DNA from 2 places in the Microbacterium abyssi genome. Region 1 is predicted to be linked to the other one. Evidence: riboswitches for the same ligand, from Rfam matches in the RefSeq annotation. Region 1 holds a riboswitch; the other holds the start of a gene.

What was found. A riboswitch is a leader RNA that binds a small molecule or an ion and turns the genes downstream of it on or off. The one in region 1 is predicted to bind thiamine pyrophosphate.
Region 2: it holds a riboswitch for thiamine pyrophosphate, as region 1 does, so the genes downstream of both, IM776_RS14240 (ECF transporter S component) here and thiM (hydroxyethylthiazole kinase) in region 1, are expected to answer to the same signal.

The regions. Positions count from the first base shown of each region.
Region 1 is NZ_CP063815.1:2,162,998-2,177,645, forward strand. It holds gene argH (argininosuccinate lyase) at 1-966, opposite strand, end outside; gene IM776_RS10540 (heparan-alpha-glucosaminide N-acetyltransferase domain-containing protein) at 976-2,067, opposite strand; gene argF (ornithine carbamoyltransferase) at 2,074-3,012, opposite strand; gene IM776_RS10550 (acetylornithine transaminase) at 3,009-4,241, opposite strand; gene argB (acetylglutamate kinase) at 4,238-5,155, opposite strand; gene argJ (bifunctional glutamate N-acetyltransferase/amino-acid acetyltransferase ArgJ) at 5,152-6,309, opposite strand; gene argC (N-acetyl-gamma-glutamyl-phosphate reductase) at 6,306-7,349, opposite strand; gene IM776_RS10570 (Rossmann-fold NAD(P)-binding domain-containing protein) at 7,614-8,579, opposite strand; gene IM776_RS10575 (bifunctional hydroxymethylpyrimidine kinase/phosphomethylpyrimidine kinase) at 8,625-10,745, opposite strand; gene thiM (hydroxyethylthiazole kinase) at 10,742-11,590, opposite strand; TPP riboswitch at 11,582-11,676, opposite strand; gene IM776_RS10585 (HNH endonuclease signature motif containing protein) at 11,679-13,046, opposite strand; gene IM776_RS10590 (DUF3054 domain-containing protein) at 13,108-13,473, opposite strand; gene IM776_RS10595 (aminopeptidase P family protein) at 13,510-14,648, shown strand, end outside.
Region 2 is NZ_CP063815.1:2,949,785-2,964,432, reverse strand. It holds gene hemL (glutamate-1-semialdehyde 2,1-aminomutase) at 1-495, shown strand, start outside; gene IM776_RS14270 (hypothetical protein) at 586-1,035, shown strand; gene IM776_RS14265 (ABC transporter ATP-binding protein) at 1,038-2,426, opposite strand; gene IM776_RS14260 (enoyl-CoA hydratase/isomerase family protein) at 2,536-3,597, shown strand; gene IM776_RS14255 (ABC transporter ATP-binding protein) at 3,756-5,483, shown strand; gene IM776_RS14250 (ABC transporter ATP-binding protein) at 5,480-7,627, shown strand; gene IM776_RS14245 (D-alanyl-D-alanine carboxypeptidase family protein) at 7,678-9,318, opposite strand; TPP riboswitch at 9,388-9,500, shown strand; gene IM776_RS14240 (ECF transporter S component) at 9,503-10,126, shown strand; gene IM776_RS14235 (ABC transporter ATP-binding protein) at 10,045-11,616, shown strand; gene IM776_RS14230 (energy-coupling factor transporter transmembrane component T family protein) at 11,613-12,422, shown strand; gene IM776_RS14225 (MmcQ/YjbR family DNA-binding protein) at 12,425-12,802, opposite strand; gene IM776_RS14220 (aminoglycoside 3'-phosphotransferase) at 12,830-13,564, opposite strand; gene IM776_RS14215 (DUF488 domain-containing protein) at 13,564-13,923, opposite strand; gene IM776_RS14210 (SDR family NAD(P)-dependent oxidoreductase) at 14,022-14,648, shown strand, end outside.

The DNA.
Region 1 (14,648 bases):
CTTCAGCGTCGCCATGAGCCCGGTGAGGTTGCCGATCAGGCGACCGGACTTGCCGCGAGCGAGCTCCGCGATGTCGGGGTTCTTCTTCTGCGGCATGATGCTCGACCCCGTCGAGTAGCTGTCATGCAGTGTGACGAAGCCGAACTCGCGGGTGTTCCAGAGGATGATCTCCTCGGAGATGCGGGAGAGGTCGACGCCGATCATCGCGGTGATGAACGCGAACTCCGCGACGACGTCGCGGGCAGCGGTGCCGTCTAGCGAGTTCTCGGCGGGACGATCGAGGCCCAGCTCGCGTGCGACGAGCTCGGGATCGAGTCCGAGGGTGGAACCGGCGAGCGCACCCCCGCCGTACGGCGAGACGCCCGCGCGCATCCGCCAGTCGACCAGGCGCTCGAGCTCACGCACCAGCGGCCAGGCGTGCGCCTGCAGGTGATGGGCCAGCAGCACCGGCTGCGCGTGCTGAAGGTGGGTGCGGCCGGGCAGGATGGCGCCAGGGTGCGCCTCGGCCTGGGCGACGAGCGCGTCGATGACGCGCAGGATGTCGCGTGCGATGACCTTTGCGTGATCGATGAGGTACATGCGCACCAGGGTCGCTATCTGGTCGTTGCGCGACCGGCCGGCGCGCAGGCGTCCGCCCAGCTCGGGGCCGACTTCGGCGATCAGCGCCTGCTCGAGTGCACCGTGCACGTCTTCGTCGCTCTCAGCAGGCAGGATCGTGCCGTCGGCGACCTTGCGGGCGACGGCATCCAGTCCTTCGTGCATCCGCTGCTCTTCGTCGGCCTCGAGGTAGCCGGCCGCAGCGAGCGCCTTGGCGTGCGCATGGGAACCGGCGATGTCGTAGGGTGCGAGGATCCAGTCGAAGTGGGTCGAGCGGCTGAGCTCGGCGAGCTCGGGGGACGGCCCCGATGCGAATCGTGCGCCCCAGAGCGCGCCCTCGTTCGTGCCGTCGTGCTTCGCCTCGCTCATCACTCCAGACTAGCGGCGCGGCTCCGAGCTCACGACGCGCTTGGCCGTGCGGTCCATGACCCATTCGAGCGGTCCGCGGCCGATCAGCAGGGCCCACGCGGTGCAGCCGACGAGCACGCCGATCGTGAGCGGCCAGAACGGGTCGAGGGCGCGGAAGCCGCTGAGGTCCGTCGTGTCGCCCAGCGTGACACCGGCGACGATCGCCCAGATCACGAGTTGCGCGGTGTACGCCGTGAGCGGCATCGCGCCGGTCGCCCGCAGCGGCAGCACGATCGCCTTCAGCACTCCCAGACGGCACAACAGCAGGCACGCGGCGAGCACCGCGATGACGAAACCGCCCGAGCCGATGACCTCCAGCAGTCCTGACGAGTGCGGTTCGGCCGACCAGACCGACCGCCAGTAGCCGTCGGCGGGCGCCGCGGGAAGCTCGGCGAGCCCGTATCCGATCACCGCGAGGGCGCTACCGGCTACCAGCATCCGCACCTGGACCGTCTCACGCGTGATACCCGCCCTGGCTATGCCCAGCCCGGCGAGCACGAAGGCGATCCACACGGTGAAGGGGTAGTGCCAGCCGATGAACGCGTCGATCTCGCCGCTGTACGGCGACTGCCAGACGGGCAGTGCGTTCAACAGCGGCTGCAGGAGCGGCATGATCAGTGCGAGCGCGGCCGCGGCCCACAGCACCGTACGGGCGGGCATCCCCGTGAACGGCAGCGCGAGGAGGAACAGGATCGCGTAGGCGGGCAGGATCACGTACACCGGGACGCCGGTGATGATGAGCAGGATGCCGAGCACCAGGAGCATCGCTGCGCGCAGCGCCAGCCGCCACCGCACGATCGCCATGCGCTCCCCCTGCAGCGGAGAGCGCGCGCCCGTGACGAGGCCGATCGACACACCCGCCAGCGTCGCGAACAGGATCGAAGAGCGTCCGTCCACGAGCGCGGTCCACGTCGTGGGATCATCCCAGGCGAACCGGTCCGCCGTGACCAGCAGGTGCGCCGCGAACATCCCGATGATCGCGAGGCCGCGCGCGAGGTCGACGCCTGCGATCCGGTCAGGACCGTTGAGCCGATCCCAGTTGGATCGCAGGCGCGCACGCATCGGCAGTCAGTTCTGACGCAGCAGCCAGACCAGAAGCGCCTTCTGGGCGTGGAGGCGGTTCTCCGCCTCGTCCCAGACGACGCTCTGAGGACCGTCGATCACCTCGGGGTCGACCTCGTAGCCGCGATCGGCGGGGAGGCAGTGGATGAAGATCGCGTCCGGGTCGGCGAGGCTCATGGTCTCGGTGGTGACCTTGTACCCGCCGAGGTCGCGGATGCGCGCGATCTTCTCCTCCTCCTTGCCCATCGACACCCAGGTGTCGGTCACGATGACGTCGGCGCCCGCGGCCGCCTCGACGGGGTCGGTGTAGAGGGTGATCGATCCACCGGTCTCGCCGGCGCGGCGATCGGCGGCCTCGATGACGTCGGCGCGCGGCGCGTACGACTCGGGCGATGCCATGCGCACGTGCATGCCTGCGGTGACGCCTGCGAGCGCATAGGAGTGCGCCATGTTGCTCTGCGCATCGCCGAAGAAGGCGAGGGTGAGACCCTTGAGGTCGCCCCCGTTCTTGGCGGCTTTGTGCTCGCGGATGGTGAGCAGGTCGGCGAGCAGCTGGCACGGGTGGAAATCATCGGACAGGGCGTTGACGACCGGCACCCGCGTGCCCTTGGCCATCTCCTCCAACCCGGACTGCGCGTAGGTGCGCCACACGATCGCGGCCACCTGCCGCTCGAGCACGCGCGCCGTGTCGGACGGCGTCTCCTTGCCGCCGAGCTGGCTGTTCGCGGTCGAGATGATCAGCGGCGTGCCGCCGAGGTCGGCGATGCCCACCGCGAAGGAGACCCGGGTGCGGGTCGACGACTTGTCGAAGATGACGGCGACGGTCTGCGGGCCGGCGAGCGACTTGTCGGCCCAGCGGTCCTTCTTCAGCTCGACGGCGAGATCGAGGATCTCAGCCTGCTCGGCAGGAGTGAGGTCGTCGTCGCGCAGCAGGTGGCGGGTCACAGGGATACCTTTCCGGTTTCGGATGCCGCGAGGCTCGCCTGCACGTCGGCGAGGGCTGCGGTGAACAGTGTCTGGAATTCTTCGATCTCGGCTTCGCCGATGGTCAGTGCTGGTGCGATGCGCACCGTGAACGGGTTGGCGGCGTTGACGATGAGGCCGCGCTCCTGGGCAGCTGCCACCACGTCGCCCGCCACCGGGGCGGTGAGCCCGACTCCGATGAGCAGGCCGCGCCCGCGCACCTCGTCGATCAGCGGGGAATCCATGCTCGCGATCATCTGCCGCAGCTGGGCGCCACGGGTCGCGGCGTTCTCGACGAGACCCGCATTCTCAATCTCGGTGAGCACGGCGTTCGCGACCGCCGTCGCCAGGGGGTTACCGCCGAACGTCGACCCGTGCGAGCCGGGGGTGAACAGAGAGCTCGCACCGCTGAAGGTCACGAGCGCTCCGATCGGGAAGCCGCCGCCGATGCCCTTGGCCAGGGTGATGGCATCCGGGGTGATGCCCTCGTGGTTGAAGCCGAACCACTGACCTGTGCGTCCGGCTCCGGTCTGGATCTCGTCGACGATGAGCAGCGCACCGTGCTTCAGCGTGAGCGAGCGCGCAACGGCGAGGTAGCCTTCGGGCAGTTCGACTACGCCGGCCTCGCCCTGGATGGGCTCGATGATGAGGGCGGCGACGCGGCCGTCGATCGCCGCCTCCAGTGCCTCGATCGTCGCAGGAATGTGCTCGACGCCGCCCGGCATCGGCTCGAACGGCGCACGCATCGCCTTCTTCGCGGTGAGAGCGAGCGAGCCCATGGTGCGCCCGTGGAAGCCGTTCTCGAGCGCGAGGATGCGCGGACGCTCGATGCCACCGCTCAGGCCGGCGCCGTGCAGGCGGGCGAGCTTGAACGCAGCTTCGTTCGCCTCGGCGCCGGAGTTCGAGAAGTACACCCGGCCGTCGATCCCCGCTCCGGCGAGGCGCTTCAGACGTGCGGCGAGTTCGAGCTGCGGCGGGGTGGCGAAGTAGTTCGAGACGTGCACGAGCGTCGCCGCCTGCTTCGAGACGGCGTCGATGAACGTGGGATGCGCATGCCCCAGCGAGTTCACGGCGATGCCGGCGAGGAAGTCGAGGTAGCGCTTCTCGTCGCCGTCCCACACGTGCGAGCCCTCGCCTCGGGTGAGCAGCGCGAGCCGCTCCCCCACGTTGAGCACGAGATCCCGTGCCGCGTCTTCCTTCCAGACGGTCACGCCGTCACCTCCGGCTTTCCGAGTACCACTTGGGTTCCGATTCCCTTGCTCGTGAAGAGCTCGACGAGCACTGAGTGCGGAACCCGTCCGTCGATGATTGCTGCGGCATCCACTCCGGCCTCGACGGCGTCCAGGCAGGCGCGCATCTTCGGGATCATGCCCGACTCGAGCGTCGGCAGCATGCCTGTCAGCTGCTGTGAGGTGAGATGCGAGACGAGCGAGTCGCGGTCGGGCCAGTCGGCGTAGAGGCCGGGCACGTCGGTGAGGATCACGAGCTTGCGCGCGTTCAGCGCCACGGCGAGGGCGGATGCCGCGGCATCCGCGTTCACGTTCAGCGACTGCCCCGGGTTGTCGAGGTCGGGCGCGATGCTGGAGATCACCGGGATGCGTCCTGCGGCGAGGTGGTCGAGAACGGCGGTCGGGTCGACCTGCACGACATCTCCCACGCGGCCGAGGTCGACGTGCTCTCCGTCGATGACGACGCCGCGGCGGCGGCCGCCGAACAGGCCGGCATCCTCGCCGCTCAGGCCGGTGGCGATGGGGCCGTGCGAATTGATCTTCGCGACCAGTTGCGGGTTCACCTGCCCGGTGAGCACCATGCGCACGACGCTGATCGCCTCGGTGTTGGTGACCCGGTAGCCGCCCTTGAACTCGCTGGGGATCGCGAGGCGGTCGAGCATGTTCGAGATCTGCGGACCGCCGCCGTGCACGACGACCGGCTGCACGCCGACGTAGCGGAGGTAGGCGATGTCCTGCGCGAACGCCTCCTGCAGCTCGTCGGAGACCATGGCGTTGCCGCCGTACTTGACGACGACGATCTGGTCGCGGAACTTCTTCAGCCACGGCAGCGACTCGATGAGGGTCGTGGCCTTCTCGGCTGCGACGTCAGGCGGTGTGTCCTGGATGTCTGTCATGAGGAGTACGCGCTGTTCTCGTGGACGTAGTCGTGCGTCAGGTCGTTGGTGCGGATCGTCGCCTCGGAGTCGCCCATCTGCAGGTCGATCTGCAGGTCGGTGGCTCGCGGGGTGAGATCGACGTCCTCGCGGGGGCGGTCGGGGCCGCCCTTGCTGCAGACGCGCACGCCGTTCATCCAGACGTCGACGTCGTAGGGGTCGAACTGTGCGCTGGTGGTGCCGATCGCGGCGAGCACCCGGCCCCAGTTGGGGTCGTTGCCGAAGATCGCGGCCTTGAAGAGGTTGTTGCGCGCGACCGAGCGGCCGACCTCGACCGCCTCCTGCTCTGTCACGGCGCCGGTGACACGGATCGTGATGTCGTGGCTCGCGCCCTCGGCATCGCCCTGCAGCTTCGCCGCGAGCTGATCGCTGAGCTCGGTGAGCGCGGCGGTGAAGTCGTCGAGTTCGGGGCGGATGCCGCTCGCCCCGTTGGCGAGCAGCGTCACCTGGTCGTTGGTCGACATGCAGCCGTCCGAGTCGAGGCGGTCGAAGGTCTTCGCCGTCGCGGCGCGCAGGGCCGTGTCGGCCTCGATCGCCTCGAGGTCGGCGTCGGTGGTGATGACGACGAGCATCGTAGCCAGGCCCGGTGCGAGCATCCCGGCACCCTTGGCCATGCCGCCGATCGTCCAGCCGTCGCGCGACACGACGGCGGTCTTGGCGACCGAGTCGGTGGTCATGATCGCATGCGAGGCGTCGTCTCCGCCGTCCGCGGAGAGCGCGCCGATCGCCCGCTCGGTGCCGGTGAGGACCTTGTTGCGGAACTCCTCGTCGCCGGTGCCGATGAGGCCGGTGGAGCAGACCAGGATGTCGCCGGCGCTGACGTCGAGCAGTTCGGCCGCCTTCTCGGCGGTCTGGTGCGTGGTCTGGAAGCCGAAGCTGCCGGTGAAGCAGTTGGCTCCGCCGGAGTTCAGGACGATCGCCTCGACCGTGCGGTCCGCGATCACCTGCTGCGACCAGATGATCGGGTTGGCCTTGGCGCGGTTGCTCGTGAACACCGCGGCGCCGATCTTGCGCGGTCCGCGGTTGACGACGACGGCGACATCGGGCTTGCCGGTGGACTTCAGGCCTGCGGCGACGCCGGCCGCCTCGAAGCCCTGGGGAGCTGTGACGCTCATGGTGCCACTCCGTTCACGGTGAGGGCGCGGTCCTCCGGGAGGCCCAGCGCGAGGTTCATGGATTGGATGGCAGCGCCGGCGGTGCCCTTGACGAGGTTGTCGACGGCGGTGACGACGGTTACGCGGTTCGCAGCGCGGTCGACGGCCAATCCGATCAGCGCGGTGTTGGCGCCGAGCACGTCGGCCGTGCGGGGGAAGTGCCCCTCGGGCAGCAGCTGGACGAAGGTCTCGTCGCCGTACGCGCTCTCCCACGCCTCGCGGATCTGCGCGTCGGTCGTGCCGGGCGTGATCGGCGCCGTCGAGGTGGCGAGGATGCCGCGTGCCATCGGCACGAGCACCGGGGTGAAGGAGATGCGGGGATCCGTGGCCCCGGCGCCGAGCAGCGCCTGCTGGATCTCGGGGATGTGGCGGTGGGTGCCGCCGACCGCGTAGGGGCTGGCCGTGCCGAGCAGCTCACTGCCGAGCAGGTGGGGCTTGAGGCTCTTGCCGGCGCCGGACGGGCCGACGGCGAGCACGCTCACGATGTCGGAGGGGTCGATGACGCCAGCGGCCACACCGGGAACGAGGCTGAGGCTGACGGTGGATGCGTTGCAGCCGGGGGCGGCGATGCGCTTCGCGCCTCGCAGATTCTCGCGCTGCTTGATGCCCTTCGTGATCAGCTCCGGCACGCCGTACGCCCACGGCTCGTGGAAGTGTCCGCCGTAGAAGGCGTCCCACGAGTCCTGGGAGGTGAGGCGGTGATCGGCACCGGCATCGATGACGAGCGGGACGTCGCCGAGCGCATCCGTGTACTGGCCGGACTGGCCGTGCGGGAGGGCGAGGAAGACGATGTCGTGCCCCGCGAGGATCTCGGGGGTGGTGTCCTGCAGCGTGAGATGCGCGAGTGAGCGCAGGTGCGGCTGATGCTGGATCAGCGGCTGCCCGGCGTTCGAATGCGCAGTGACGGTGCGGATCTCGATGTCAGGATGACTGGCGAGCAGGCGCAGGATCTCGCCGCCCGCATAGCCGGATGCGCCGGAGACGGCGACGGTATACGTCATGCTTCTACCTTAACGGTGTGGGACTCGCGTCCCTGAGGTGAATGGGGGGCGGGGGCGGCGACACCGACGCTCGACTGCCCGATCGGACAGGAGCGCAGAGGTCGCCTAGAGTCGGCGGCCGCCCAGACGGCTGCGGCGTCGGCGCACCACGGTGACGCTCGGACCGAGCGTCGAAGAGGCGGGTGCAGCCGAAGGCATGTCGCGACGATAGCGCTCCGGTCGCGGCATCCGCAAATCGTCGCCGGATGCCGTCACATGCCGTCGTCAGGATGCGAGCTCGGCGAGGAGTTCGCGCTCGTCGCTCCTCGTGAGGCCTGCGCGGCGCGGGCGATCGACGCCACGCGCGCGCTCATCGGCGAGCACGCGATCGATGAGGGTCTCGATGGGCGTCCGGGTGCCGCCGGCCTCACGATAGGCGGCGTTGGAGCGCGTCATGAAGCCGGACCACTCCAAGGGCAGCCAGAGCGGCAGCGAACGCTCTCCCATCCACGGCTGGACGTCATGTGCTTGGAGCCACTCGTCACCCGCGACGACGGTCTCGCCGGTGTGCGCGGCGGCTGTGCGGAACGAGGCGAGTACGTCGTCGAGCGGATACGGGTCGCCGATCGCATTGCGGATGCCCGTGAGCGCCGTGTTCGCGGCGAACGCGGCGAGATCGTCCACGTCGATGACCTGCGCGAATCGGCCCTCCCCGCTGGGCACGAGGACGGGTTCGAAGCCCGCCCGGTCGAACGCCGCGGCCCAGTAGCCGAAGCGGTCGCTCGGGTCGCCGGGGCCGACGATGAGGCCGGGCCGGACGATGTGCGCGAGATCGCCGAGTGCGTGAACGAACCCTTCGGCCGCGACTTTCTGCGCGGCGTACTCGTAGTCGTCGCCGTCCTGAGCCGGTTCTTCCAGGCGGGCGCTCTCGTCGGCGCCGTGGACATCTGCGTCGGCATAGACGGACATCGACGAGATGTACGTCCAGTGCGCGGAGCGGTCTCCGAGGGCGTCGACGGCGTCGCGCACGTGCGATGCACGGGATGAGACGTCGACCACCTCGTCCCAGTCACGGTCGAGCAGCTCGTATGCGCCCGTGTCGTCGCGGTCGCCGCGGACGAGCACTGCTCCATCGGGCGCGGGGCGCTCGCCCCTCGCGAGGCACGTCACTCGCGCGCCCTCATCCAGCCAGCGCCGTGCGATGCGGCCGGACAGCCAGCCGGTTCCTCCGAGGATCAGTACGTCGGTCATGCCTCCATGCCAGCACCTGCGTCCGGTCTGCGAAAGCGGTTCTGCTCAGAGCGGAGCGGCGAAGAAGGCCCGTTCATGACCGGCCGCGACCTCGAAAGCATGGAACATCCGCGCACGTGTCTGTTCCGTGACCGCGCACGCCCGGGCGATGACGTGACCGATCGCCTCCTCAGCGGTCTGCGCGAAGACGTCGTCGCCGTACGTCCGCAGCCAGGAGGCGTAAGGATGCTCCGGATCACGCGCATACGCGCCGAGATCGCCCCGACGCAGACGAGCACCGAGGTCGGCGTACAGCCAGTAGCAGGGCAGCACGGCGGCGATCAGCTCGTCGTAGTCGCCGCGGTACCCGGCAGCGCGCAGGTGATCGAGGTAGGCAGTCGTGACCGCGTTCGGTTCGACGTACCCGGCACCTGACCGGGTGACCAACCACGACGAGTGCAGCTCCATCTCACCGGCGATGGCGCCGTTGGCACCTCTGGCCCAGAACACCTGCTCCTCTCGCGTGGGCGCCAGCCTCGCGGCCTCCGCGAGAACTCGGGCGTACTCGCCCAGGTAAAGGGCGTCCTGCGCGAGATAGTCGAGGAACACGGTGCGTTCGAGAGTGCCGTCGGAGAGCGCTCGGATGAACGGCAGCGCGTCGATGTCCGAACGCACCTCGCCGATGCGCGTCCACCACTGGGCTCTCAGCTCCTCCGGCGTCGGGTGAGTCGTGAGGCCCCCGCGGCTCCAGAGACCCGCGAAGTGGTGCACCGGCCCGTTTCCGTGCCCGACGCCGAGGTCGTCGGCCGCGCGCAGCGATTCCCGCAGCCACGCGCGAGCGGCGCGCAGTGCGTCACGCCAGTCTTCGCCTGTCGCGCGGCGTGTCGTCAGCGCCGAGGAGAGCGAGCAGCCGGTGCCGTGCGTGGCGTCCGTGGCGATGCGCCCGCCCGTGAACTCCTCGGTGCTGTGTGCGGTGACCAGGGCGTCAGGCGATTCGGCACCACCGAGATGCCCGCCCTTGACGAGGACAGTTGCGTCGAGGCGAGTCGCGAGAGCAGCCGCGACCTCCTTCGCGTGTTCCCACTCGGTGATGGGATCTGTCCCGCCGAGCACAGCGAGCTCGGCGAGGTTGGGGGTGACGATGTCGGCGCTGTGCAGCAGCTCGAACAGCGCGCTCTCCGCCGCGGAATCAAGCAGTCGATCACCGCTCGTTGAGATCATGACCGGGTCGATCACGACGGTCTCGGGCCGCTCCCGCTCGAGCCAGTCCTTCACGGTCCTGATGACATCGGCGTTCGCGAGCATGCCGATCTTCACGGCGTCAACGGCGATGTCGTCGGAGATCGCGTCCAGCTGCTCGGCGAGGAACTGCACCGGCGGCACGTGCACGGCGCGGACGCCCCGCGTGTTCTGCGCAGTGAGGGCGGTCACGACCGCCATCCCGTAACCGCCGTTCGCAGCGATCGCCTTGAGGTCGGCCTGAATCCCGGCACCTCCGGACGGATCGCTGCCGGCGATGCTGAGCACCCGCGGCACCCCCCGGGTGCCGAACCACCGACGGCGGAGAGCACGAGCCGCCTCACGCGGGTCCTCGGCTGCGCACAGTGCGGAGACGACGGCCACGCCCGCCGCCCCGGCGTCCCGCAACGGGGCGGCATCGTCGATGCCGACCCCGCCGATGGCGACGCACGGCACGGGACTCGCTGCGGCGATGGCTCGGAACCCCTCGATGCCCAGCGCCGGCGGATGATCCGACTTTGTACTCGTCGGCCGGATGACGCCGACGCCGAGGTGATCGACCGTTCCCGGCGGCAGCGCACGCACAGCCTCGAGGTGTGCGTGCGTGTTGGCCGTGAGCCCGATCAGCGCGTCCGGTCCCAGCAGTTCTCTGGCACGAAGTACCGAAGCGTCGCCCTGTCCGAGGTGGACGCCGTCGACTCGAGCGCCGCGGCGGCGTGCCTCGATGGCGGCATCCAGACGGTCGTTGACGACCAGGGCAGCGCGACCGGCCGTGATCTCGGAGAGTTCGATGAGCTGTTCGACGATCTCGGCATCCGAGGCCGTCTTGTCTCGCAACTGGACGAAGCTCACCCCGCCGGCGACCGCTTCACGGACCACCGCGGCGACTCCGCGGTCACCGCACAGTGCGGCATCGGTGACGAGGTAGACGGACAGATCCGCGGTCATGCGAGGAGGGACTCGACGCGCGCCGATTCGGCGACGTGGTCCGCGGTCGTGCTCGAGAGCGCGTCGAGCAGCGCGACCGCGAACGATCCCGGGCCCGCGGCCTGCTGCGCCGCACGCTCGGCCGCGACAGCATAGAACAGCGACGCCGAGGCCACGGCGGTCAGAGCGGAGACGCCGGTGCCGCGCGCCGCTCCGAGGAAGGCCGCCATCACCGCGCCGAGGGCGCAGCCGCCGCCGGTGACGCGGGTGAGGAGGACGTCGCCGTTCGCGATTCGGATGACACGCTCGCCGTCGGTGAGCAGATCGACCTCACCGGAGACGGCGACGACACTGCCGAATCGGACCGCGAGGGATGCCGCCGCTTCCGCTGCGGCATCCGGGCTGTCGGTGGCATCCACTCCCCTGCCTCCGGCGCTCATCCGAGCGAGAGCGAGAATCTCCGACGCGTTGCCCCGGATAGCCGACGGCCGTTGCGCGACGAGCTCGTGGGCCAGAGCGGTCCGCACCGGGAGCGCTCCGATGGCGACCGGGTCGAGCACCCACGGTGTATCGGCGGCCACGGCGCCTGCCACCGCCTCGTGAGTTGCGGCCCGCTGCTCAGGGGCGGGCGTGCCGAGGTTCACGAGCAGACCGGAGGCCACGCGGGCGAACATGCCCGATTCATCGACGATGTCGACCATCGCGGGCGCGGCGCCGATCGCAAGCAGAACGTTCGCGGTGAAGCCGGTGACCACCGAGTTGGTGATGCAGTGGGTCAGGGGTGAGGTGGTGCGCACCCGTTCGAGGAGTGGTGCGGCCTCCTCTGCGACTGAGCAGATGGACGATGGACGCAGACGGTCGCTCAAGGCGGACATCCCTTCGCTAGTACGAGCTAGATCAGGTTCGACGGGTGTGATCTCAGCCGCGCATTGCGGCACCCCGTGTCACTGCGCATCAGTCTAGGCCCGCTCGGAAGGTGAGCTGCTCAGAACGGTGGTGCGACGAGATCGCGGACGGGCTGTGCGGGGGCGGCACGCTCGGTGGCGCGAGTCTCGGGTGGCGGGCTGCGCTGCGGTATCCGGTGGGGGTGGTGACTTCGACGGTCCCGTCGGGGCGGGATCGGTAGATGGCGCGGGTTCGATGCCTGTCGACGTGGTGTCTGGGGCAGAGGGGCCGGAGGTCTTCGAGGTTGGTTGTGCCGCCTTGTGCCCAGGGGGTGTTGTGGTCGATGTCGGCGTCGAGGGCGAGTCGGGTGCAGCCGTCTCTCGCGCAGGTGCCGTGCTGCAGGATGAGCCAGTCGCGCTGGGCTTGTGTGGCGTGGCGGCTGCGGCGGTCCATGTCGACGATCACGCTGCGGATCGGGTCGACGATCACCCGGCGGAAGACGCCGGTGTCGAGGAGCAGCTGCTTCGCGGTGAGCGGGTCGATCGGGCCGTGGCCGACGATCTCGGCGGTCTCTTCGGGCAGGTCGACAGCGTCGGCGTCGGCGTCGTCGAGGAGTTGGACGGGGATGGTGACGAAGATCTTGGTCTGCGCGGCCCGGTCGGTGCCGACCCCGCGCAGCCACTCGGAGTACAGGTCGGCGCGGATCTGCGCGATCGTGCGCGTCTCGGACGGGTCGCTCTTCTTCACCTGCTTCGCCGTCGCGGTGAGCCGCCGGTCGGCGGCGAGCGCCTCCGTGGTGGGGATGTAGGCGTTGCACCAGCTCATCCCGTCGTCCACATGCTCGACGCACACCCGCCGGTCGGCCACCGCACGGGTATGACGCACCTCCGCGGGTTCGGGGTCGAGTCGGTCGGTCAGGCGCTTGAGGCGGCGCAGGAAGTTGACCGGGGAACAGGTGAACGCCCACTCCGAGGTCGCCTCATCGATCCGTCGCGCCGCCTCGCGCTCGGCCTCCTGCTGCTCCGCCGTGGCATTCGCGGGAGCCCGCACCCTGCCCAGCGCCCCCACCGTCCGCGTCACGAGATACATCGACACGAACCCGTCCCGCGCATGCCCCCACAAGGTGGGCAGGCACCGTATCGCGGCCTGCACGACAGCGAGCTCAGCCTGCACGTCCTCCTCGGACCGCTTCAGCCGCAGGGCGATATCGGAGACCGCCGCACGCTCAGCCTGATCAGCCGCATCCTGTGCGTCCTCCAGCACGAACACCTCGGGGTTCCGGCGCGCCAGAGCGACAGCATCCGCGATCTGCGCCCCACGCCGCGCCGCATACCGATTCAGATCGATATCCGCGCACTGCAGATCATCCAGAGCAGACCCGATGACGAACGCGGCATCACGAGGCCGATCACCCACATCATCGAAGAACTGCTCCATGAAGCCATGTTAGCAGATTTGATCTATTCGCAACGAGAACCTATGGAGGTTTATCGTAGTTTTATTCGAGTCGCGCTGACGCTCGCATTCGTCGCGCGAACGCCAGCGCTGCGCGCCAGCCGAGCAGGAACAGTGCCAGCGTCAGAGTGGCCACGATGATGAACGGCAGCGCCGTCCCCTGACCGCTGACCGCGCGCAGCAGCAGGCCGAACACGACCGTGATCGCCCAGACCACCAGGCCCGGCAGCATCCGTTCGATACGCACCCGGCGAACGAGCAGCACGAGGTGAGCGATCAACAGCGCGACGACGAACGGCCAGATCGTGTTCAGCAGACCGGGCAGGTCGCCGAAGATCCCCTCGGCGTGCGAGAGCCGCCCGATCACGCAGAACACGACGACCAGCACCAGATCCAGGAGGAGCACCACATTCCCCACCCTACGCAGGAGTGAGACACTGGATGGATGAGCACCGCAGAGAACGAGACGATCGAAGAGGCCCCCGTCACGAACCGCAAGCAGCCGTTCCCCCGCGGCTTCCTCGAGACGATCTCGACCGGATGGGCCGATCGCCCGGAATCGCTGCCCGCCGCCCGCCCGCAGGCCGCGTTCGCAGCCGCCCGTCGCGCCAAGGTGTCTGCGGCGTTCCCCGGCAAGCGGCTCGTCATCGAGGCCGGGTCGCTCAAGCAGCGCAGCAACGACACCGACTATCCGTTCCGTACTCACTCCGCATTCGCTCATCTCACCGGCTGGGCGACAGACACCGAGCCGGATTCGGTGCTCGTCTTCGAGCCGACGGATGCCGGCCACGACATCACCCTGTACTTCCGCGAGCGCGCGGACCGCACCACGACCGAGTTCTACGCAGACGCCACGGTCGGCGAGTTCTGGATCGGCCCTCGCCCCTCGCTCGCGGGTGTCTCGGCCGACCTCGCGGTCGCCACTGATCACCTGGCCGCCTTCGCTGCGTCCGATGAAGACGTGACGCTGGCGGATGCCGAGCTCGAGCGGTTCGTCTCGGAGCTGCGCCTGGTGAAGGACGAGTACGAGATCGCCGAGATTCGCCGCGCCGTCGAGATCACCGCACGCGGGTTCGACGACATCATCCGCGCCCTGCCCGATGCGGCCACGCACGCCCGCGGCGAGCGCGTCGTCGAGGGCGTGTTCCACCGCCGGGCACGCGAGGACGGCAATGGCGAGGGCTACGACACGATCTCGGCATCCGGTCCGCACGCCTGCTACCTGCACTGGACGCGCAACGACGGGGCCGTGATCCCCGGAGACCTCATCCTCGTGGATGCCGGAGTCGAGGCCGACAGTCTCTACACCGCCGACATCACCCGCACGCTCCCGGTGAGCGGCACGTTCTCGGACGTGCAGCGCCGGGTGTACGAGACTGTGCTCGAGGCGGCGGATGCCGCGTTCGCGGCTGCTCGTCCCGGCGTGAAGTTCCGTGAGGTGCACGAGGCGGCCATGACCGTGATCGCGAAGCGGACGGCCGAGTGGGGCCTGCTCCCGGTGACCGCCGAAGAGGCACTCGACGCGGATGCCGGTGGCCAGCACCGTCGCTACATGGTGCACGGCACCTCGCACCACCTCGGGAT
Region 2 (14,648 bases), 790 kb from region 1:
GTCGGCGGCGGGATGCCGCTGGCCGCTCTCGGCGGTCGCGCCGGCGTCATGGACATGCTCGCCCCGACGGGCCCCGTGTACCAGGCCGGCACCCTGTCCGGGAACCCGCTGTCGGTCGCAGCCGGACTCGAGACGCTGCGTCTGGCGACCCCCGCCGTGTACGCCAAGGTGGATGCCGCCGCGGCCCGCATCGCAGACGCCCTGGGCGCTGCGCTGACCGAGGCCGGAGTCGTGCACGCAATTCCGCGCGCGGGCAACCTGTTCGGCGTGGCGTTCGCGCCGCAGGCGCCGCGAACCTATGCCGAGGCCCAAGCGCAGGAGTCCTTCCGCTACGCGCCGTTCTTCCACTCGATGCGCGAGCAGGGTGTGGCTCTGCCGCCGAGCGTGTTCGAGGCGTGGTTCCTCACCGCAGCACATGACGACACGGCGCTCAGCCGCATCGAGGCTGCGCTTCCTGCGGCGGCTCGCGCCGCGGCATCCGCTCGTCCCGCCTGACGCGCATTGGCGCACACGCACAAGGGGATCGTTGTGGTCCTGTGAGGAAGTCGCAGACAGAATCGCGGCGGACGCTGGCAGACTGGACGAATGGTGACCCTGCTCCTGGACCAGACACAGCTTGAGGTTGTGCTCTCTCCGCTCGAGCGTGCTGCCACGTTTCACCGCGAGAATCTGCGAGTCGCCCGTGAGACGATCACGAAGGTGCAGCTCACGGATGACGCATGGACCTGGTTGCGCGGCGTACCGGGGCCGGGCACCCACATCCCCGGCATCCTCGCGGCCGGCACGTGGAAGGCCGCGGCGACCACGGATTTCGTCCTGATCCGTCGGCGTCGTCCGAGCGTCGTCATCGACCTCGAGGGCGACGAGCAGTTCCAGCGCCTCATCTTCACGACCCGCCACGGGCTCGCGCTGACGCAGGCGCTCCGCCTGGATGTGTCGGAGGAGCCGGTCGACGTCGTCGAGATCGCGGGCACCGCTCCGGTCCCGGTCGTGACCGGTCGTCAGCGCCCGGTCATCAGGCCGCGACCGGTCTGACGTCAGCGCTGCTCGGCGTCTGAGTTCTCGGCGTCTGAGCCCGCATCGGCGTCTGCCTCGAACGACGGGACGACGTCGATGACACGCGTCGCGTCGAAGTTCTCGGGGTCGGCTTCTTCCGCTTCTTCGGCCTCGGCGGCCTCGATCCCCGCGGCCGCGATGCTGGGATCGGTGACCGGATTGGCGAACATGCTGGCAACTGCGGCCAGATCGGCGATGCCTGGGAGCGGACGCTCGTCGGCGGAGGCGGATTCGTCGGAGGAGGACGCTTCGTCTCGCTCCGCTCGCTCAGCGCGTTTCGTCTCGCCTTCGGCTCGCGGGGCGACCCGCTCGGTGTCCGCCTCCGAGGCGTCGGTCTCCTGCGGGTCGTTGACCTGCTCCTCTTCGGCCTGCACCTGCTCCTGCTCCGCGTCCTCGACGGCCTCTACGGCGTCCTCCGGAGCGTCGACCGGCAGCTCGAAGAGAGCCGTCTCGTCTGTGAGGGGAGCGGGCTTCACGTATCGGTCGTGCACGAGGTCGAGGAACACGTCTTCGAGAGTCGGGCCCCGCTGCTGCAGCGTGGTCAGTGCGACGCCGGCGCGAGCGGTGATGCCGCCGATGGTCGCGGCGTCGCTGCCACGCACCGTCAGCCCTGAGCGCAGGATCTCGAACTCGTACCCGGCATCCTTCAGCGACTCCGACAGCGCGCTGCGGTCCGCGGCATCCACCACGACCGGACCGGTCTGCGGATCGGCGAGGTCTTCCATGGTGCCGGCGAACTTGAGCTCGCCGTGCGCGATCACCAGGATCTCGTCGGCGATCTGCTCGACCTCCGAGAGCACGTGAGAGGAGACCAGCACGGTGCGACCCTCATCGGCGAGGCCGCGGATGAGGGTGCGCATCCAACGGATGCCCTCGGGGTCGAGACCGTTGGCCGGCTCGTCCAGGACGAGCACACCGGGGTCGCCGAGCAGCGCCGTGGCGGCGCTCAGACGCTGACGCATCCCCAGCGAGAGCGCGGCGATCCGGGTATCGGCGTCGTTCCCGAGGCCGACGAACGAGAGCAGCTCGCCCACGCGCGACAGCGGGATGCCGCCCGCCTTGGCCGCGGTGATCAGATGACGCTCGACCGAGCGACGAGGGCGGAAGCCGGGATCCTCCATCATCGCGCCGATCACACGCGCAGGACTGCGCAGCTCGGCGTAGCGGCTGCCGCCGATCGTGGCCGTACCGCTCGTCGGGCGCTCCAGCCCGAGCAGCATGCGCAGCGTGGTGGTCTTGCCGGCTCCGTTCGGGCCGAGGAATCCGGTCACCACGCCAGGATTGACGCGCGCGGAGAAGTCCGACACTGCCGCGACGGCGCCGAAGCGCTTGGTCGCGTGGTCGAACTCGATCAGCTGTCCGTCTGCCATCCGGTGCCTTTCCTGCATGGGCGTTCTCCCCATCTTGCCGGAAAAGCCGCAGAATCTCGCATCGGCCGCACGCATAAAGTCCAGAACAGGCGGATGTAACGTGGCATCCGTGACTGACATCGATGCGGCCCCGACTGTTCTCGTTCGCACAGAAGGAGCCCTCGGCCGACTCACCCTCAACCGGCCGAAGGCGATCAATGCGCTCGACCTCGACATGATCCGGCAGGCGACCGCGGCGCTGGACGCGTGGCGCGACGACACCGACATCGACATCGTCCTCATCGACGGGGAGGGAGAGCGCGGGCTGTGCGCCGGCGGCGACGTGCGTGCGCTGTACGACCAGATCGTAGGGGGCGATGCGCAGGGCGCATCCGAGTTCTTCCGCGCTGAGTACGCGCTCAACCTGATGATCGCCGACTATCCGAAGACGGTCGTCGCGATCGCGGACGGCATCACGATGGGCGGCGGGATCGGCGTCGCAGGTCACGCCGACATCCGCGTGGTCACCGAGCGCAGCCGGCTGGCGATGCCGGAGACGCGGATCGGATTCACCCCCGATGTCGGCGGCACGTACCTGCTGGGCCGGGCGCCTGGCCGGATAGGCGAGTACCTCGGGCTCACGGGCGGCACGATGTCGGCGGCGGATGCCGTGTACGCCGGGTTCGCCGACCACTACGTGCCCTCGCAGCACCTGGGAGAGCTCCGCGAGGCGCTGGGCAAGCGGGCCGATCCGACCAGTCCGTCGGAACTGGTGCTGCTGTTCGACGAGACCCCCGAACGATCTGGGCTCTCCGCCGAGCGCGCGTGGATCGACGAGGTATTCTCGGCCGGCACCGTCACCGAGATCGCACAGCGGCTCTCCGTGCGTACGGAGGTGTCGGCATCCGCCACGGCCGCCATGCTCTCGGAGCTCTCGCCGACGGGCCTCGCGGTCACGCTCGACGCGGTCCGCGAAGCACGCGAGGGGGACCTGCGCGAGGCGCTGGTCGGAGAGTACCGGCGCGTGATGTGGTTCGTGCGGCGGCATCCGGACCTCGTCGAGGGGATCCGCGCCCAGTTGGTCGACAAGGACCGCTCGCCGAAGTGGCAGCCGGCGACGATCTCGCAGCTCGCCGAGGACGCCGGCGCCGATGCCCGCGCATATGTGCCCGACGTGCCGCTGTTCGACTGAATCCCGCGGCTTCCTTTTCTGGACCCGGGCGAGAAAACCGCTGTCTTCAGCGACTCGTTCGCCCTGAGCGGATAATGCGGATCAGGGATGTGCAATGTCCGTGGGGCGTGGCACGCTATCTGGTGGCCCATTCGGCCCGCTCCCCAAAAGGACCCACCATGCTCGGAAAACTCCTCTTCCGCTACCTCTCCAGATATTGGCCGCTGCTGGTCGGCGTGCTCGTGTTCCAGTTCATCAGCGCGCTGGCCGCGCTGTACCTCCCGCGGCTGAACGCCGACATCATCAACGAGGGCGTCGCCACCGCCGACACCGGTTACATCTGGCGCACCGGCGTCTGGATGCTGGTCGTCTCCCTCGGCCAGATCGTCAGCTCCGTGATCGCGACCTACTTCGCCGCCAAAGCCGCCATGAGCGTGGGGCGCGACATCCGCTCCGACGTGTTCGCGCGGGTCAGCGGCTTCTCTGAGAGAGAGGTCTCGCAGTTCGGCGCCGGATCGCTCATCACCCGCAACACCAACGACGTGCAGCAGGTGCAGATGCTGGCGATGATGGGCGCGACGATGTTCGTCATGGCCCCGATGCTGGCCATCGGCGGCATCATCATGGCCGTGCAGCAGGACGTCGGGCTCAGCTGGCTGATCGGCGTCTCGGTCCCCGTCCTGCTCATCGCGGCGGTACTCGTGATCGGGCGCATGGTGCCGCTGTTCCGGCGCAACCAGGGCAAGCTCGATCAGATCAACCGCGTCATGCGCGAACAGCTCACCGGGGTGCGCGTCGTCCGTGCGTTCGTCCGAGAGCGCGTGGAGGAGGAGCGGTTCCGCGAGGCGAACACCGACCTCATGATCCTCGGCCGCAACATCGGCTCGCTGTTCGTACTGCTGTTCCCGCTGTTCATGCTGATCCTCAACGTCACCGTCGTCGGTGTCATCTGGTTCGGCGGCCTCGAGGTCCAGAACGGCAACGTCGAGGTGGGAACGCTGTTCGCCTTCATGCAGTACATCGGCCAGATCATGGGCGGCGTGATCATGGCCAGCTTCATGGCGATCATGATCCCCCGCGCCGCGGTCTCCGCGGAGCGCGTCGGTGAGGTCCTCGACGCGGAGTCGACCCTCGAGCGCCCTGAGGACGGTGCCACGGACTTCCCCGTTCCCGGAACGGTCATGTTCGAGAACGTCGAGTTCACTTATCCGGGAGCCGATGCACCCGTGCTGCAGAACATCTCGTTCGGCGCGGAGCGCGGCGAGACCGTCGCGATCGTCGGGTCGACCGGTGCCGGGAAGACGACCCTGGTCTCGCTCGTGCCCCGCCTGTTCGACGTCACCGGCGGTGCCGTTCGGGTCGGCGGCGTAGACGTGCGCGAAGCCGACATGGACGCGCTGTGGAAGACGATCGGCCTGGTGCCGCAGCGTCCGTTCCTGTTCACCGGGACGATCGCCTCGAACCTCCGGTACGGCCGTTCGGATGCCACAGATGAGGAACTCTGGCATGCGCTCGAGATCGCGCAGGCGAAGGACTTCGTCTCCGAGATGCCCGAGGGGCTCGAGTCCCGCATCGCACAGGGCGGCACGAACGTGTCGGGCGGTCAGCGTCAGCGTCTCGCGATCGCCCGTGCCCTGGTGCACCAGCCGCAGATCCTCGTCTTCGACGATTCGTTCTCGGCGCTCGACCTGACCACGGACGCGAGGTTGCGGCAAGCGCTGTGGCGAGAACTGCCGCAGGTGACGAAGATCGTCGTCGCCCAGCGCGTGTCAACCATCACGGACGCCGATCGCATCGTCGTCCTCGAAGGAGGAGAGATGGTCGGCGTCGGAACGCACGAGGAACTCGTCGCCAGCAACGACACCTACCGCGAGATCGTCGAGTCGCAGCTGGGGGTGGACGCATGAGCACGTCGCTTCCCGAGCCCGTCGAAGGGGCTCCCATCGACACGAAGGTCGGCCCGACCGCGACGCTGACCCCCGACGAGCAGTACGAGGCGGAGCTCGCCGAGCAAGCACGTCAGAACTCCGGCGACTGGGATGCCGTAGCCCCCGGCAAGGCCGACAACTTCGGCAGGAGCTTCGGGCGGATGATCGGGCTGCTCAAGCCCTCCGCACTCTGGTTCGTGCTGGTGTCGTTCTTCGGAGCGATCGGCGTCGTGCTGACCGTCGCCGCCCCGAAGGTGCTCGGCGAGGCCACCAACCTCATCTACGAGGGCTACATCTCCAAGATGCTCGGCGACAACGGCGTACCGGCCGGCACGACGCAGGAGCAGGTCGTCGAGATGCTGCGATCGCAGGGCGAGGACGACTTCGCCAACATGGTCGCCGCGTTCGACAGCTTCCAGGTCGGGGCCGGCATCGACTTCGACCGGTTGCGCTGGGTGATCATCGCCGTGCTGGCGATCTACGTGGTCGCCGCCCTCCTCAGCTGGCTGCAGGGGTACGTGATCAACGTGATCATGGTGCGCACGATGTGGCGCCTGCGCGAATCCGTCGAGGCGAAGATCAACCGGCTGCCACTGTCCTACTTCGACAAGGTGCAGCGCGGTGAGCTGATCTCCCGCGTCACGAACGACATCGACAACATCACGCAGACCATGCAGCAGTCGCTGTCCGGTGCGCTGACGTCGGTCCTGACCGTGATCGGCGTGCTGATCATGATGTTCTCGATCTCGTGGCAGCTGGCACTGGTCGCGCTCGTCGCACTGCCGCTGATGGGCGTCATCTTCGGCGTCATCGGCCCGCGTTCGCAGAAGGCCTTCGGCAGCCAGTGGCGCAAGGTCGGACGTCTGAACGCCCGCGTCGAGGAGTCCTTCTCCGGTCACGCGCTGGTCAAGGTCTTCGGTCGCGAGCAGGAGGCTCTCGAGAGCTTCCAGGCCGAGAACGAGGAGCTGTACCAGGCGAGCTTCAAGGCGCAGTTCCTGTCGGGCATCATCATGCCGGCCATGACCTTCGTCGGCAGCCTGACCTTCGTCGGCATCGCGGTGCTCGGCGGGCTCATGGTCGCCAGCGGGCAGCTCCGCCTGGGCGACGTGCAGGCGTTCATCCAGTACTCGCAGCAGTTCACGCAGCCGCTGTCCGAGCTGGGCGGCATGGCGGCGGTCGTGCAGTCCGGTACGGCCTCGGCCGAGCGCGTGTTCGACTTCCTCGACGCCGATGAGGAGGAGGCCGACGCCCAGGATGCCGCTTCACTGCCCGATCCCGCAGTCGAAGGCCGCGGCGTCATCGAGTTCCAGGACGTGTCGTTCTCGTACACGCCGGATCGCCCGCTGATCCGGGACCTGTCGTTCCGGGTCGAGCCTGGGCAGACCGTCGCGATCGTCGGACCGACGGGGGCGGGGAAGACCACCCTGGTCAACCTGATCATGCGGTTCTACGAGCTGAGCTCCGGCCGCATCCTCATCGACGGACAGGACATCGCCGGCGTCACCCGCTCCGAGCTGCGCTCACGCACCGGCATGGTGCTGCAGGACCCGTGGCTGTTCGCAGGATCGATCCTCGAGAACATCCGCTACGGACGCTCCACCGCGACCGATGAAGAGGTCATCGAAGCGGCTACGGCGACGTACGTCGACCGATTCGTGCACGCCCTTCCCGAGGGGTACGAGACGGTTCTCGACGAGGACGCCTCGAACGTGTCCGCCGGTGAACGCCAGCTCATCACGATCGCCCGCGCGTTCGTGTCGCAGCCGTCGATCCTGATCCTCGACGAGGCGACGAGCGCGGTCGACACCCGCACCGAGCTGCTGCTGCAGCACGCGATGGCGGCGCTCCGCAAGGGCCGTACGTCGTTCGTGATCGCGCACCGCCTCTCCACGATCCGCGATGCCGACCTCATCCTCGTGATGGAGCACGGCGACATCGTCGAGAAGGGCTCGCATGACGAGCTCATCGCGGCGCAGGGCGCCTATTGGCGGCTGTACCAGTCGCAGTTCGAGCAGGCTGCGACCGATATAGATGCCGAAGAGGCCATGACCGACGCGGTTCCCGTCGTCGCGTCTGGTGAGGCCGAGGCGACCGAGACGGTGGACGAGCCCGCCGAGCGGTGACGCACGTGAACGGGGTGGGCGGCGCGACGCGACCGTCCACCCCGTTCACGTCACTTCGAGCTGAGGCCGAGCAGCTCCAGCGGGTGCGTCAGGCGCCACCAGGGGCTCGGGCCCGCGATCTCCTCCGCCAGCGACGCGTCGACGGTCGCCTGGTCCACGGGGCCCGTCACCGTGACCGTGCCGACGTCCTCGCCGTCTGCGCGCTGGTCGCCCAGATCGAACGTGGCAGCGGCGGTCGCGGTGGTGCCGTCCCACAGCACCACGGTCGCATCCTCATCCGAGACGATGTCGACGCTCGTGCCCCACGGGGTGCTGATCTCGCCGACCACGGTGCCAGAGGGCAGAGCGGGAGAGATCGTCGCCAGCGCAGCCTCGGCCTGATCGAACAGCGAACGCGTCACGGCGAGCCGCTCCGCGTCGTCGCTCTGGTTCAGCACCGATGCGTAGAGGTGCACGGTGGTGTCGCCGACCGTGACGTCCTTCGCGGTGAGCAGATTCCAGCCGACGAGCGTACCGGTCTTGATGCCGACGACGCCGGGATCTGCCAGCATCCCGTTGGTGTTCTCGACCAGCCCCGCTCCCGGGATCTCAGCGCTGACCGTGCCGACGATCTCCGCGAACACGGGATTCTGCATGGCGCGTTCGCCGAGGCGCAGCAGCGCCTCCGGGGTGGCGATGTTGCCCTCGTCGAAGCCCGATGGCGTCACGACCGTGATGTCGTCGAGGCCGCGTTCGGCGAGCCACGACTCGGCGGCCTGGGCGAACTGCTGGTCCGAACCCCAGATCTCTCGTGCGAGCCGGTCGATGTAGTTGTTCGCCGACCCCATCAGCGTGCCCTGCAGCAGCTGGTACTCCGTCAGCACGCCGTCGACGGGAACGTCGAGCGCGGACTGGTTGGCACTGCGGTAATCCCAGTACTCCAGGGTGTCGCCGTAGTCGAAGGCGAATTCGGGCCCCTGCTCGCCGACTTGCAGCGGCATCTGATCGAGCACCATCAGGCTGCTGACCACCTTCGTCACGCTGGCGATCGACACAGCCTGCGTGGCGGATGCCGCGGACGAGACGCCTGCCATGCTCAGACCGGCGCTGCCCGCCGACGGCCACACGATCTCGGCGGGCGCGGATGCCACGGTCGCGAACTCGACGGGCTGCACCATCGGCGGCACTTCGTGCAGCGGCCACACCAGCATGCTCGCGCTGTACGCGATGGCACAGGTGGCGAGGGTTCCCAGCGGAACCAGCCATCGACCGTGCAGGAGTGCGGGTCGCAGCTTCGCATCCGCGAGCAGATCCGTGACCGGGCCGTCCATCGTTATCGCATTGAGATCGGCAGGGCGGCTGGATTCCGCGACATCGGTCGTCGCGAGCCAGCTCAGCGCGGTCGCCGGGCGCGACGGGCCCGCCCACTCCACGAGGCGTTCGGCCGCGCTCTCCTCGACGGGATCAGAGTCCTCGGCGCGCAGGGGCGGCAGGTCGGCCGCCGGTGCCTCATCGAGAGCATCGGGTGCTACATCCACCTGCTCGGGCGCGGATTCCGCGGGTCGGGGGAGGGGAGCCTCGAGGACAGTGGTGGCGTCCGCATCGCTGAACGGGAGCGTCGGCGTGCGCGACAACTCGGCCGCACGACGGATCGCGCGCCGAGCGCGTCGGGTCGTCGCGCCTGCAGCAGGCGTCACATCGTCGGAGATCACCAGTTCACGCTACCCAATCGCGCGCGTGCCGGCGTGAAGCCGCGGCCGGAGTGCAGTGGGTATGATCGACTTCACAACCACGGGAGTCCGGGCCAGCCGGGCTGAGAGGAAGCGAACCGCGCTTCGACCGTCGAACCTGATCCGGATCATGCCGGCGCAGGGAGGAGTTCAGATGAGTACACCCATGTCTGCTTCGGCAACCACCGCGAAGGGTCTCCGTCGCCCGGATCTGTGGCGCTGGCGCGTCGTCGACATCGTCGTCGCCAGTGTCATCGCCGTCGCCTGCGCCGTGATCTTCCTGCTGTGGAACGTCGGCTACGAGGCGCCGAGCACTCTGTTGAAGCCGTTGCTGCCCGGCGTGCAGGGTCTGCTCGCCGGTCCCTGGCTCATCGCCGGCGTGCTCGGCGGCCTCATCATCCGCAAGCCCGGCGCCGCCCTCTACACCGAACTGGTCGCCGCGGTGATCTCGGCGCTCATCGGCAACCAGTGGGGCCCGCTGACGATCGCCTCCGGCCTCGTGCAGGGGCTGGGCGCCGAACTGATCTTCCTGATCTTCCTCTACGGGGTGTGGCGTCTGCCGGTTGCCATCCTCGCCGGCGCGGGTGCAGGACTCGCCTGCGGCATCAACGACCGCATCCTCTGGTATCCGGGCGCAGACCTGCTGTTCACGAGCGTGTACATCGCCTCGACCACCGTCTCGGGTGCCGTCATCGCCGGTCTAGGTGGATGGCTGATCGCCCGCGGTCTCGCCGCCACCGGCGCCCTGAACCGCTTCGCCTCGGGACGCGCGGCGACCGCGCGCGTGTGACGATCCCGGCAGGCCAGGGCGCGGCGCCCATCCCCGCGACGCTGGAGGCCCGGTCGTGGGGGTGGCGCTACGCCACCCGCCTGCGCTGGGCGCTGCGCGACGTCTCGCTGACGATCGCCCCGGGCGAGCGTGTGCTGCTGCTGGGAGCATCCGGATCCGGCAAGTCGACCCTGCTGCAGGCGTTTGGCGGCGTGCTCGGCGGTGCCGACGAGGGCGAGGAGGTCGGCGAGTTGCTCATCGACGGGATGCCGGCCGCCAAGGCCCATGGGCGCGTGGGCATGGTGCTGCAGGACCCGGACACCCAGACGATCCTCGCCAGGGTGGGCGACGACGTGGCGTTCGGGTGCGAGAACCTCGGAGTGCCGCGCGAGGAGATCTGGCCGCGCGTGCACGCCGCTCTGGACGCGGTCGGCCTCGATCTGCCACTGGAGCACTCGACGGCGGCGCTGTCCGGCGGCCAGAAGCAGCGACTCGCGCTCGCCGGTGTCCTGGCGATGCGCCCGGGCGCGATCCTGCTCGACGAGCCGACCGCGAACCTCGACCCCGACGGGGTCGGCGAAGTGCGCGACGCGGTGAAGCGCGTGCTGGACGCGACCGGGGCGACGCTCGTCGTGATCGAGCACCGCATCGACGTGTGGCTCCCCCTGGTCGATCGCGTGATCGTCCTCGGCAGCAGCGGGAGCGGCGTCGAGGGCGAGACGACGGTCGTGCTCGCCGACGGCACACCGGATGCCGTGCTCGGCGCCCGCGGTGACGAGCTCGCCGCCGCCGGGGTATGGGTTCCGGGGCATCCGCCGGTCTTCCCCCCGCCGCCCGCCGCTCCGCCGGGAGAGGAGCTGCTGCGCGCCGAGGGACTCGTCGTCGCGCGGCGCAGAGGCGTGCCGGTCGCCGGTCCCTTCGACCTCGGCCTGCGCGCAGGTGAGGTGTTCGGGGTCGTGGGCCCGAACGGCGCGGGCAAGTCGACGCTCGGCCTCACCCTCGCGGGCCTCATCGCGCCCGAGAGCGGCCGGGTGACGGCATCCGCCGCGCTCGCTGCCGGCGAGAAGCCCGAACCGGGCAGGTGGTCATCGCGCGCGCTGCTGACCCGGATCGGTGCGGTGCTGCAGAGCCCCGAGCATCAGCTCCTGGCGCGCACGGTACGCGAGGAGCTGTCGACCGGCCCCCGCGCGCTCGGCCTCGGCCCCGACGAGGTGGCCGTCAGGGTCGATGACCTGCTTGTGCGCCTTCGTCTCAGCGCGCTGGCCGAGGCGAACCCGTACACGCTCTCCGGTGGCGAGAAACGGCGCCTCACGGTCGCCGCGGCGCTCGCCACCCGGCCGCGCGTGCTCGTGCTCGACGAGCCGACCTTCGGGCAGGATGCCGCGACCTGGGCCGAGCTCGTGGCGATCATCGCGCGCCTGCGAGATCAGGGCACCGCCATCGTCGTCGTCTCGCACGACGAGGATGTGCTGCGGGCGCTGCACGCGCGGCGGATCGAGGTCGGACGATGACCGACCTCTCCGCGGACTCCGGTCGCGTCCAGCGCTCCGGCCCCATCGCACCGCGCAGCGCTCTGGCAAAACTCGCCGCGGCGCTGCTGGTCAGCATCCCCCTCATCCTGACCATCGATGTGCTCTCGGCCGCCGTCGCGCTGGTGCTGGAGATACCGCTGCTGCTGCTCGCGGGGCTCCGTGCGAGAGAGTTCTGGCTGCGCACCGCGGTGTTGTGGATCGCCGCTCCGCTCAGCGCCGTGACGATCGCGCTCTACGGCGCGACGAGCGGGACCATCCACTTCGAGTGGTTCGTGATGCGCGTCAGTGACGGGTCGCTCGCGCTCGCCGCGGCGACGGCCGTGCGCGTTCTGGCGATCGGCCTCCCGGCGATCGTGCTCTTCGTCACGGTCGATCCGACCGATCTCGCCGACGATCTGGCGCAGCGGGCGCGCCTTCCGGCACGGTTCGTGATCGGCGCGCTGGCCGGGATGAGGATGCTCGGACTGCTCGCCGACGACTGGCGGGCGCTCGCACTGGCGCGCAGGGCGCGCGGCGTGGCCGATCAGGGGCGGATCCGGCGGGGCATCGGGATGGCGTTCGCGCTCTTCGTGCTCGCGATCCGGCGCGGGTCGTCGCTCGCCACGGCGATGGAGGCGCGCGGCTTCGGCGGCCCGGCCGCCCGCAGCTGGGCGCGACCGTCACGGTGGGACCGCGGCGACACCGTGCTGGTGCTGATCGGGATACTGATCCCCGCCGCGGCGATCACCGCCGCCGTCGTCTTCGGCACCTGGAACTTCATCCTCGGGCCGTCCGTCGCCGGCTGAGGTCAGCGCTCGTCGAGCTCCTTCACGAGCCGCCGCGGTGCCGTCACGCGGTACGAGGCGTCGATCAGCTCTGCGATCTCCTGCCAGTCCGTGCCCTCGTCGATGTCGATGCCGAGCCAGCCCGATGGGCCCAGGTACGCCGGCACCCAGAACCTCGGATCCTGCCGCAGGGCGGGATCATCATCCGGATCCGGCCGCACAATGATCGCCGCGTCGTGCGCGACCCACTCCTCATTGATCCGCTGCGAGCCGCCGAAATAGCAGAACACCTTCTGCGTGAAGAAAGCCGGTCGGCCATGACTGACCTTCTCATCGGCCTCGGGGAGCGCGAGCGCGATCTCCCGCACGCGCGCCAGCAGCGGATCGTCGGGCGAGAACATCAGCGGATGCGGCATCGTGGCTCCCGTTCAGGTCGCGTTCCACAGATCGCGGTAGTAGGCGAGACGCTCGCGGTCGGGTTCGAGACCGTATGCCTCGATGAGTGCATCCTCCCACCCCGGGCCATAGTTCCATTCGGTGCTCATGGATGCCACGGCGATGTCCGCCCAGCGGTCGGCGGTGCCCAGCAGCGCGAGGTCGACGTGGGCGATCCAGCGGCCATCATCGCCGACGAGGGTGTTCGGACAGCAGGCGTCGCCGTGGCAGACGACGAGACGGTCGATCGGCGGTGCGTCTCGCAGGGCGCTCGGCACCCGGATGCCGCGTGACTCGGCGTTCGCGATCCGTCCGGGTACGCTCCAGTCCCACGGGCACTCCCGCGCGCGGAGTGCATCATGCATCGCACGCAGGCCCTCGCCGACGGCTCGCACCGCTGTCGCAGGATCGGCGACCCAGCGCGGATCGACGGCGCTCCGTCCCTCGATCGCTGCGGTGAGCAGCCACTCATGCGTCTCGTCCTCCCCGTGGTCGAGAACACGGGGCACATGAATCCATCGCTCCGCCCACCGCATCCGCTCGGCCTCATCGCGCAATGCGAACTCGAGGTTCCGCGGACCCCACTTGATGTAGAACGGGTCGAAGTCGCCGCTCGCGCGGAAGGTGATTCCGCCGTAGTCGTTGTGCCATACCGGCGTCAGGTCGGCGCCGCGGGCGAGCTCCCGCACCTGTGCCGGAACGACCACTTCACCCGTCGGGATCGTCATCACAGCAGTTCCCGCAGCGCTTCGTCGAGCACCACGGCATGGTTGTGATTCTCGTCGTGGGCCGCGTACACGAGCGTGACCACCTTGTGCGTCTTCAACTCGTCGGCCAGCTCCTCGAGCGCGGGCGCGCTCTCGCCGGCGAGCTCAGCGCGGTAGCGGTTGGCGTACACATCCCAGTCCGCATCGGATGCCGTGTGCCACTCCTTGCGCAGGTCGGGGCTGGGCGCGGCGTCCTTCGCCCACAGATCGATCTCCGCCCGCTCCTTCGAGACGCCCCGCGGCCACAGCCGGTCGACCAGCACGCGGAAGCCGTCTGAGGCTTCGGCGGTGTCGTAGGCTCGCTTGCGACGCAGTTCCATGGCTCCAGCCAACACCTCAGCGCCCGCGGACGCCAGAGGATGACACTGAGCACCGCGTATGCTGAGACCGAGTTGCAGAATCGTTCGAAGGAGAACCCATGCAGATTCAGGGATCCGGTGCGCTGATCACCGGCGGCGCCTCCGGCCTCGGCCTCGCCACCGCGCGTGCGCTCGCCGCCGCAGGCGCGCACGTCACGCTGCTCGATCTGCCGTCATCCGCCGGCGCGGAGATGGCTGCGGAGCTCGGTGGCGCCTTCGCCCCCGGCGATGTCACCAGCGCTGAGGATGCTGCCTCCGCCGTCGCCGCGGCGAACGAGCACGTGCCGCTGCGGATCGTCGTGAACTGCGCGGGCATCGCCCCGCCCGCCAAGGTCATCGACAGGGACGGCAACCCCGCGGTGCTCGCCGATTTCGAGCGCATCGTCCGCATCAACCTGGTCGGCACGTTCAACTTGACCTCTCAGGCGGCCGCGGTCATCGCCAAGAACGACCCCGCGGCCGGGTCGACCGACCGCGGGGTCATCGTGAACACGGCATCCGTCGCCGCGTTCGACGGGCAGATCGGCCAGCCGGCGTACTCGGCGTCCAAGGGCGGCGTGCACGCCATGACCCTGCCGATCGCGCGCGAGCTGGCCCGGTACGGCATCCGCGTGTGCACGATCGCCCCGGGGATCATGGAGACGCCGATGCTCGCCGGGCTCCCGGAGGCCGCGCAGGCCTCGCTC